2 regions of the Paenibacillus sp. sgz302148 genome follow, and region 2 is predicted to be linked to the other one. Evidence: riboswitches for the same ligand, from Rfam matches in the RefSeq annotation. Region 2 holds a riboswitch; the other holds the start of a gene.

Region 1 (4,121 bases), on a different contig from region 2:
ATATATATCGTTCGTAAGATATCCCCGAGGTCTTCTCAATAATGTAACCCAGCAAAATATAAGGCGAACTCGTATAACTGAATCCTTCTCCTGGGAGAAACTGTAGTGGTTTATCCTTAAACGAACCAATGGTTTGTTCTAAGGTAGCATACAGCCTCATCGTTTCTTTCCAATAATTCGGAAAGCTTGGGTAATCCGGTATTCCTGAAGTGTTCGTCAATAAATGGCGGATCGTAATGATGTCGCCATTCGGATAATCTGGTATGTAAAAACGGATCGGATCATCAATGCGAAGCTTTCCCTGCTCTTGCAACTGCAATACCGCCATAGAGGTAAATCCTTTTGTAAGTGAGCCGATTCGAAACTTGGTTTGCGGGGTGTTGGGTACGTCGTGCTCAAAATTGGCCATACCATATCCCTTTCGCAGCAATATCTTATTCCCTTCAGCTACCAAGACCGCCCCGTTGAAATACCCCCGGTTCGCTAGTGCGTCCATGTAATCGTTTAATTTTGCTACTGTGCGTGAAGCATTACTGGTTCTCATTTACTTTCCCCTTTCCTCTCGTGAACACTCTGCAACTGCAGCTCCAGCTTGGCAATTTCACAATATCACAGATATAGCAGTACATTTAGCGAGAAAATATTTATAATCAGATTTACCCCTTCCCTTCCTGATTAAAGCTGCCCGTAAAACAGAAAGGCGGCCGATCGTGCTGACCGGCTGCCGCGGTGTACAACTAACGTATACCGATAGTTTAAGCTTCTTTAGATATAATTACTGTTCAAGTCCTTCAAAATTGCATCGCCAATCAGACACCCATGCGGGAAGATACCCTAACCGGTGAGCTACTCTCTGTGAAGCAATGTTACTCGCGATTACGTCATAACTCGGTATTTCTCCACGTTCCAATATTTCAAAAGTCAGCCTGTTTACAAGATAACTAGCCAATCCCAAATTACGATATTGGGGTAATACTTCTATGCCAATTTGCCAAAGTTTTGTACAGGTTTTGCTTGCTCCTGCCACGCCGACAATTTCTCCATCGTGCTTTGCAAGCACAGCTAGATCAGTCTGCCAGGGAAGATTCGTATCATATATAATAGCTTCATTGAATCTTGTGACATCAAATAAACTGAACACTTCTTCCCGCTTTATCAGTTCAAATGAAAAATATTTGGGCGGTGACATTGGCTTAATTCTTTTTACATCAGGCAAAAAATGCAAGTAAAGGCCTCTGATAAATGGTAAGGAGAATACGGTATCCCTGTTTTTGCCCTGCATCTGTGTTTTGGCAATTAACAACCGCTCGGGTGTAGCCGATACTACAATTGATTTTCCCATAGACAAGATTTCGAAATAACGTGCCTTCCTTGGAAATGGTCTGCATCCTGGATTTTCTTTAGCTTCAACAAAAATAATGCTGTCCTTTTCGCCGTTCAGGTCATCGATAGAGCAATTCAGGTCAATAGCAAGTTGTGATTGCACAATGAACAGCATTTCTTTTTGTGTCATAATCATCGTTATCCTTCCTTTCGTTTCGGGGACGCAACGAAGCGCCTTTGTTCTTTTGATACTTCCAAGTTAGGTCGCATCAATAACATACAGTTCTCACCAAAAAATAAATAGACTTATGTTGAATTTTTTTATATACTATTATGTATCCATGACTTTTTTAGGGGTATCCTTTTTCATATTGATAATCAGAGCAAAGGCTGCCGGATCGCTCTGCCGGCAGCCTTTGTTTGTTGTTTTATTGAGCTAAAGTACCTGTTAGCATAAAGGACTGCCATTGGCTAGTGGCTTTTCCCGCAAGTTTTAGATAGCCAAATTTTTAGTAAACGTGACTCTATGGTATTCGCTACGAAAGAAGTCTTTTTCGTAATTGATCAGATCAAAACCTATCTTTCGGTAAAATGTTATCGTATCTTCATTTCCTACATGACCCAGTGTAAAAAGAATAATTTTATTCTCGTCCATCTCTTTAACGCTATTGCATATCACACTGATAAGAGCTTTTCCTATACCTTGACGCTGAACAGCTTTCTTAATCGCTACACCAACGATCTCATAAAGACCTACCTCGGAATTAAATAGGTACCCCGCATGACCAACGATTTCATTATCTTCATTGGATGCCACATAAAACTGGCCTTTATTGTTTTCAGTTGAAGAATTCAAGAAGTCATTCCATCGTATTGGGTATTTATCAATAATGAACTCTGGAAATTGCAGCGGGTGACTTGCCATTATTTCTATAACTTCTTCTTGATCATCCGCCTGAAAATAGCGAATATTCATTTTGTTTCCTCCTAATATGCACCTCAATTGGTGCTGTTACTCTTATAAAAATAAATAAAAGTATTCGGTCATAGACCAAATACTTTGCCCAGGCGTACGGCATATGAAATATGTGCTCCCTCGTGGTTATCCACGTTTACGCCAGTCACACATACCAAATCATTGCATTTATTATAGTCTGAAAATTGAATCAAATCAATGGCAACACAGCGGCGATCGGAACATATCGCTGCTTGGTGATTTGCTTTACTTTTTTAATTTAAGCCTTCTCTTTAATTTATGAAAAGCGGCTAGTTGTTTTATCGTTTGGAAAACTTTCGGTTCTTTACGAAATAATCCGTGGGCCGGGACGGTCGGGTTCGATTCTATAAACCACACCTTGCCTTTACGGTCAATAGCAAGATCATATCCGATTTGCCAGTCGTATCGGCTTTTACTATAGACACGGGTACATATTTTTGCTAAACGAATCAGTTCGTTTTTTTTCTCTGCAGCCCCTGATAGAGAAAGTCCTAATGACTTTCGCAAAGCCCTATCAATTGGCATAACGTAGCCTTTCCCTTTTGCAACATTGGTTATAATACTCTGAGCTCCAGCAACTTTGGCAACCATTCCTATATAGGTCCACCGTTTCGATCGATCTCTCATCATCATCAGCCGAATATCATAAGGACGGCCATTTATTCTTGCAAGATCGATTCCCTTTTGAAGGATGTGCGGACGATTTTTTAATTCCAACGTTTGAAACAGGGCTTGAACCGAATTCACACTCTGTTGCTTTCCTTTTTCCTTTACGTAATAAATCAAAGCCCCCCTCTTCCAGGCTTTAATTACCCCTGCTCCACCTCCACCTTCATCTGGTTTGATGAATATCGCAGGAAAACGATCTAAATATACTGCTAACCGAGTTTCGTTACACATTACAGTATCTGGCAAATATGCTCTTAATTGCGGCACTTTCTGAAACATACGGTGGAAATGAATCTTCCCCAAATAAACCCGCTCCTTTTTTTCCAAAGATGAACCCCCCAATAAAATATGTATGTTAGGCGGATTTTGCAAGGGCAAATTGCCTGTGCCTACATATGAAAAACGACAAGCCGACCGAATCGAAGCACATTCCGGCGTTGCGCTGAGTCCGTGTAGGTATCCGCACAGTCCGGGGCCGAGGCTGGAGCGTATGTATGTGATGAATGTTAGAACGTTCCCCCTGCGCACTTGTATGCTGCGCTGGAACCTTGGAGGTAGCGTGTGAAAAAGGTAAAATATAAAATGGGGAAATTAGGAAAGTACAATTTCATGAAGAGATATAAAATGATACGCTCATTTTTGCCAGACACTCGAAAAGCAACTTTGTCTAACATTAAAACAATGCTGAGATTGTATGGATCAGTTTACTTGAAACCAGATGAGGGAACAGGCGGCCATGGGATAGCTAAAATAACTAAGAAAAATAACTTTATTTTACACTCCAAATCGAATGTACGTAATTTTAACTCTTTAAATATCTTATTTGCTTCGATTCAAAGGAATCTAATTAGAGATAAATATATTGTTCAAAAAGGAATTGTATTGTTAAAACACAATAATCGTCCGTTCGATATCAGAGTTATGGTACAAAAGAATGAAAAAGGAATACTCGATGTGACTGGGATTATTGGAAGACAAGCGAAGCGGAATAAAATCGTTACAAATTATCATTCTGGTGGAACTCCATTACTTATAGATACCTTGCTCAAGTCACATCTCGATAACGAATCGCGGAAACAGTACATTCAAATCATTGAGAAATTAGGAAAAGATGCAAGCAATGTCCTTGGTA
Region 2 (4,121 bases):
GCAGCAGCAGTTTTTCGGCGAATTGATGTCCCCGCAGTAGCCGCCCTTTACGCTCACCGGTGCGAAGGGCAAGGTGGCGCTCGAGAAATTGTTGATGCGCTTGTTCAAAATCCATCGGCAGTCCTCCTTCAAATACAAAAAGAACGTCCATATGCCAATGCGGCAACTAAGGACGTTCTTCGTCTGAAACGAGTATATCATGTAGTTAAGATATTTTCATATAAGAACTGAAAAATGAAGCCTTCATGACTATACCGTTTCCCGGCGAAGAAGCGCGCCGCTGATCGTCCAGATCGTGCGTGGGACGTTTAGACAATCGGTTAAGGCGCCGCCGATCAGCGGGCCCATGATCATGCCGACCGCATGGAACATGTTGAACAAGGCGAACACGCCGTCATAAGCGCCAACTTGGGAGCCGTCGTCAACGACTGCGCTGAGCGACGGCAAAGTAGGCGACAGAGCGAAGCCGATGCTGGTGCCGGCCCCGATCATGGCGCAAGTCTGCTGCCAAGCCGTTGACGACAAGGCGATTAAAGGTAGTGAGAAGAGACAGCCGATGCTGATCACGCTCCTAGCTGTTTATGTTCGTATAATTCCCCGCGGTAGAGGAGAAGTCGGTATAACCGTGGAACTGATATATCTATATCTTGCACTTACTAAACAATGCACAAAGATCAATGTGAGACGTCAAGGCAAGAACGCATAATCACCGCGAAACCAGGCTAAGAGAGGGGAATCACATGCCATACGTGCGATTTAACGATCTGGAGATGTTTTATGAAAAAATGGGTGTCGGCGAGCCGGTACTGTTTCTGCACAGCGGATATTCGAGGGGGATACTGGCTTTTGCATCGCAACTGCTTGATTTTCAGCGCCAGTATACCTGTTACTTTCCTGACTTCCGGGGACATGGGCGAACGCGCTGCGAGAGCTTGGAGTGGAGTACGCCGCAGTTGGCCAAGGACATGAAGCTGTTCATGGATGAGCTCGGCATCGCCAGAGCGCATGTGATTGGGTACAGCCTTGGAGCGAGCGTGGGGATGTATTTGGCGGTGAACGATCCGGACAAAGTCGCGTCGCTGACCACGATCGGGCATAGCGGTTTTGCCGACCCGACGGGAGTGGAGGAATTCGAGCCGGAATGGCTGATCCGCCATGAGAAGCACGCCGTGATCGAATCGATGCTGGAGCGGCACGAGGAAGCGCACCGCGGCGATTGGCAGGAATTTATGCGGCAAAGCGCGCTGGATTGGCGATTGTATCCGCAGCTCACGGCCGAGCAGATCAGCGAAATCCGCTGTCCGGCTTTGTTTATGGCGGGCCAGCACGATCCCTTCGCAAGCGAGGGGAAGCTGCGGTATTTAAGCTCGCTCGTTCCGGGCTCTCGTTACGTGGTCGTGCCGAACGGCAGCCACAGGCCGCATATGCAGCGCGAAAGCCCTGTCTATGTAAACGATACGATTCTCGAGTTTTTGGCTTCGCGGCCGCGACTGCAGTGAACTACCTTCCGGTGAAGCCGCCCTCCGAATGAAGGACCTGCCCCGTAATCCATTGGGACTCGTCGCTTGCCAGGAAAGTGATCAGCTTGGCCGCGTCTTCCGGCAAGCCGATTCGCCCCATCGGGAACTGCGGAAGCAGAAACGCCTTGATGTCTTCATTCATCCAACCCGTATCTGTTGGTCCGGGATCGATGGAATTCACCGTAATGCCAAGCGGGGCCAGCCCGACGGATATCGGCTCGGTCCAGGCGATAACGGCCCCTTTGGTTGCAATATAGGCTAGATTGTTAGAATCAGGACCTTTCGAAACCAAGTTGATGATTCTTCCCACTGCCCGACCTGCAAGCTCTTCCTCGAATCTTCGGGCAAACTCCGTGCTCAACAGAATCGTTCCGCGCACATTGACGGCATAATGCTTGTCAAGCAATGCGCTATCCAGTTCACGAAAACCGCCCGGTGCGCAATAGGTCGCGTTGTTGATTAGAATTGAAGCGGGTCCGAGCGTTTGTTCGACCCGGTTCAATATGGCGGCTGGCGTATGCGGGTCCGACAAATCGGCTTCCATGCAATCCGCACGAACGCCGTAGGCTCGCAGTTCTTCTTCTAGCAGTTCGGGCCATTCGGGGTCTGCGCCGTTGCCTTCAAGCTCATCAAACATACCCCAGTGGGTAAAAAAGATATCCGCCCCGTTTCTAGCCAATGCGCGGCAAATCGCTGTACCGATTCCACCCCGGCGGCTTGCGCCGGTGACGATTGCTATTTTGCCTCGTAAATTTGTCATGGGTTCCTCCTTAGCCGAAGAGCGCGATGTCGTAAATATATACATTTTTTCAATAAACGAAGCTTATTTCAAAGTAAATATTGAATATATTGGATCTTTCATCGTCTCCCGTCATATTGAGAATTTCCACGCGATTCCGTATAATTAAACTAAATAACGACGGTGTGTGACTGGCGGAACATGGGGTAACCATGAGGGAGCACATCCAATATCGAGCCGTACGCCTGGGCAGAGGTAGGGGGAAAATCACCCCTGCCTCTTTATGTTTTTACGACCGATTCTCGATGAAGAAGGAGATGGATGACATGAAAACAGAACAGCTAATTTTGGACGGCACCCGGGTAGCGCAGCAGATCAAGGATGAATTGGCGGTGAGAGTGGGGAAGCTGGCGGAGCAAGGGGTAACGCCGTGTCTGGCGACGATTCTCGTCGGTGAAGATCCTGCTTCCGAAACTTATGTGCGGATGAAAGGAAATGCGTGCAGGCGGCTCGGCATCGACTCCAGGCGGATTCACCTCGAGCAGGGCACCACGACGGAGCAGCTTATCGCGGTCATTCGCGAGCTGAATGAAGATCCGCAGGTTCACGGCATCCTGCTGCAACACCCGGTTCCCGAGCATATCGATGAACGGGCAGCATTCGAAGCGATAGCCATCGATAAAGACGTCGACGGCGTAACGATGCTGGGTTTTGCTCAAAATACTTTTGGTGTCGCCGCTTATCCTTCCTGCACACCTGCCGCGATTATCGCGATTCTGGATTATTACAACATCCCGATTGCGGGCAAACATGCCGTCGTCGTCGGACGGAGCCCGATTCTCGGCAAACCCGTATCGATGATGCTGCTGAACCGCAATGCAACCGTCACGATTTGCCACTCCCGAACGGCCAATCTGGATCAAGTTGTCGACACCGGCGATATTGTCGTGGCAGCTGTCGGCAAGCCGAAGCTCATACAAGGGAGCTGGCTCCGTGAAGGTGCCGTCGTCATGGACGCGGGCTACAACGAGGGCAACATCGGCGATGTCGATTACGAAGCATGCCTTGCGCGGGCGAGTGCGATTACTCCGGTGCCTGCGGGCGTAGGGCCGGTGACGATTGCCACCCTGCTAAAGCATACGGTGGACGCGGCGGAGAAATCGGTCATCAGTCGAACGAAACAATAACGTTAATGAACAAAAGCCGGCTCGAAAAAGAGCCGGTTTTTTGTTGGCAATATAGACACCTTCCGGCAGCGTGTATTTGGGCCTTATACAGTATAAATAATTTAGGATGTTAAAAAAGTCCGCACGCGATACTTAATAGAGCCACGGTTGTTCGAAGCATGCCCGAGTTTCCGAATCAATAGGGATCCGCAGTTGTTTAGAAATCTCCGTCATGACTTCCCGGCAGAAAAAGTAGCTTGTATCCAGCACCACTTCGTCATTTTCGAACTCAACGATTTGCGCGCTCCACAGTGTTTCTTGGTTGTCTCGCTCAGCGATAAGGATGACTGCGGGTTTTTCCCATAAAAGAAATAATTGCGCGCGGAAAGATTCAGGATATTCCGACCAAATCATCGAGTGCTTAATGTGATCCCAGCCCCGACCCATTCCTGTATTGAGAATGCGGATTTCGGCATGCTCCGCGTATAGATTCTTCAATGTCTTCGTATCTCTCTGATGAAATGCTTCCACATAGCGGGTCAGAATTGGTGATACAATATTTATTGCAGTTGTATTTTGGGGGACCTCTTTCGGTTCATTAACGTAACGCAATGCTCTGAGCTTGGCTCTGCCTCTCGCCAATAATGCATGTACGGCGCCTTCCGTAGTCATTAACATTTCCGCGACTTCGCTTCC

The links. A riboswitch is a leader RNA that binds a small molecule or an ion and turns the genes downstream of it on or off. The one in region 2 is predicted to bind ZMP and ZTP.
Region 1: it holds a riboswitch for ZMP and ZTP, as region 2 does, so the genes downstream of both, AC0LWM_RS20440 (GNAT family N-acetyltransferase) here and AC0LWM_RS22620 (bifunctional 5,10-methylenetetrahydrofolate dehydrogenase/5,10-methenyltetrahydrofolate cyclohydrolase) in region 2, are expected to answer to the same signal.

What each region holds. Positions count from the first base shown of each region.
Region 1 covers NZ_JBVYOJ010000014.1:3,811-7,931, forward strand. The annotation lists gene AC0LWM_RS20430 (serine hydrolase domain-containing protein) at 1-544, opposite strand, end outside; gene AC0LWM_RS20435 (GNAT family N-acetyltransferase) at 776-1,519, opposite strand; gene AC0LWM_RS20440 (GNAT family N-acetyltransferase) at 1,817-2,299, opposite strand; ZMP/ZTP riboswitch at 2,379-2,458, opposite strand; gene AC0LWM_RS20445 (YheC/YheD family protein) at 2,546-3,316, opposite strand; gene AC0LWM_RS20450 (YheC/YheD family protein) at 3,551-4,121, shown strand, end outside.
Region 2 covers NZ_JBVYOJ010000016.1:82,510-86,630, forward strand. The annotation lists gene AC0LWM_RS22600 (Fic family protein) at 1-115, opposite strand, end outside; gene AC0LWM_RS22605 (MFS transporter) at 250-567, opposite strand; gene AC0LWM_RS22610 (alpha/beta fold hydrolase) at 741-1,499, shown strand; gene AC0LWM_RS22615 (SDR family oxidoreductase) at 1,501-2,280, opposite strand; ZMP/ZTP riboswitch at 2,437-2,517, shown strand; gene AC0LWM_RS22620 (bifunctional 5,10-methylenetetrahydrofolate dehydrogenase/5,10-methenyltetrahydrofolate cyclohydrolase) at 2,586-3,446, shown strand; gene AC0LWM_RS22625 (RNA polymerase sigma factor) at 3,579-4,121, opposite strand, start outside.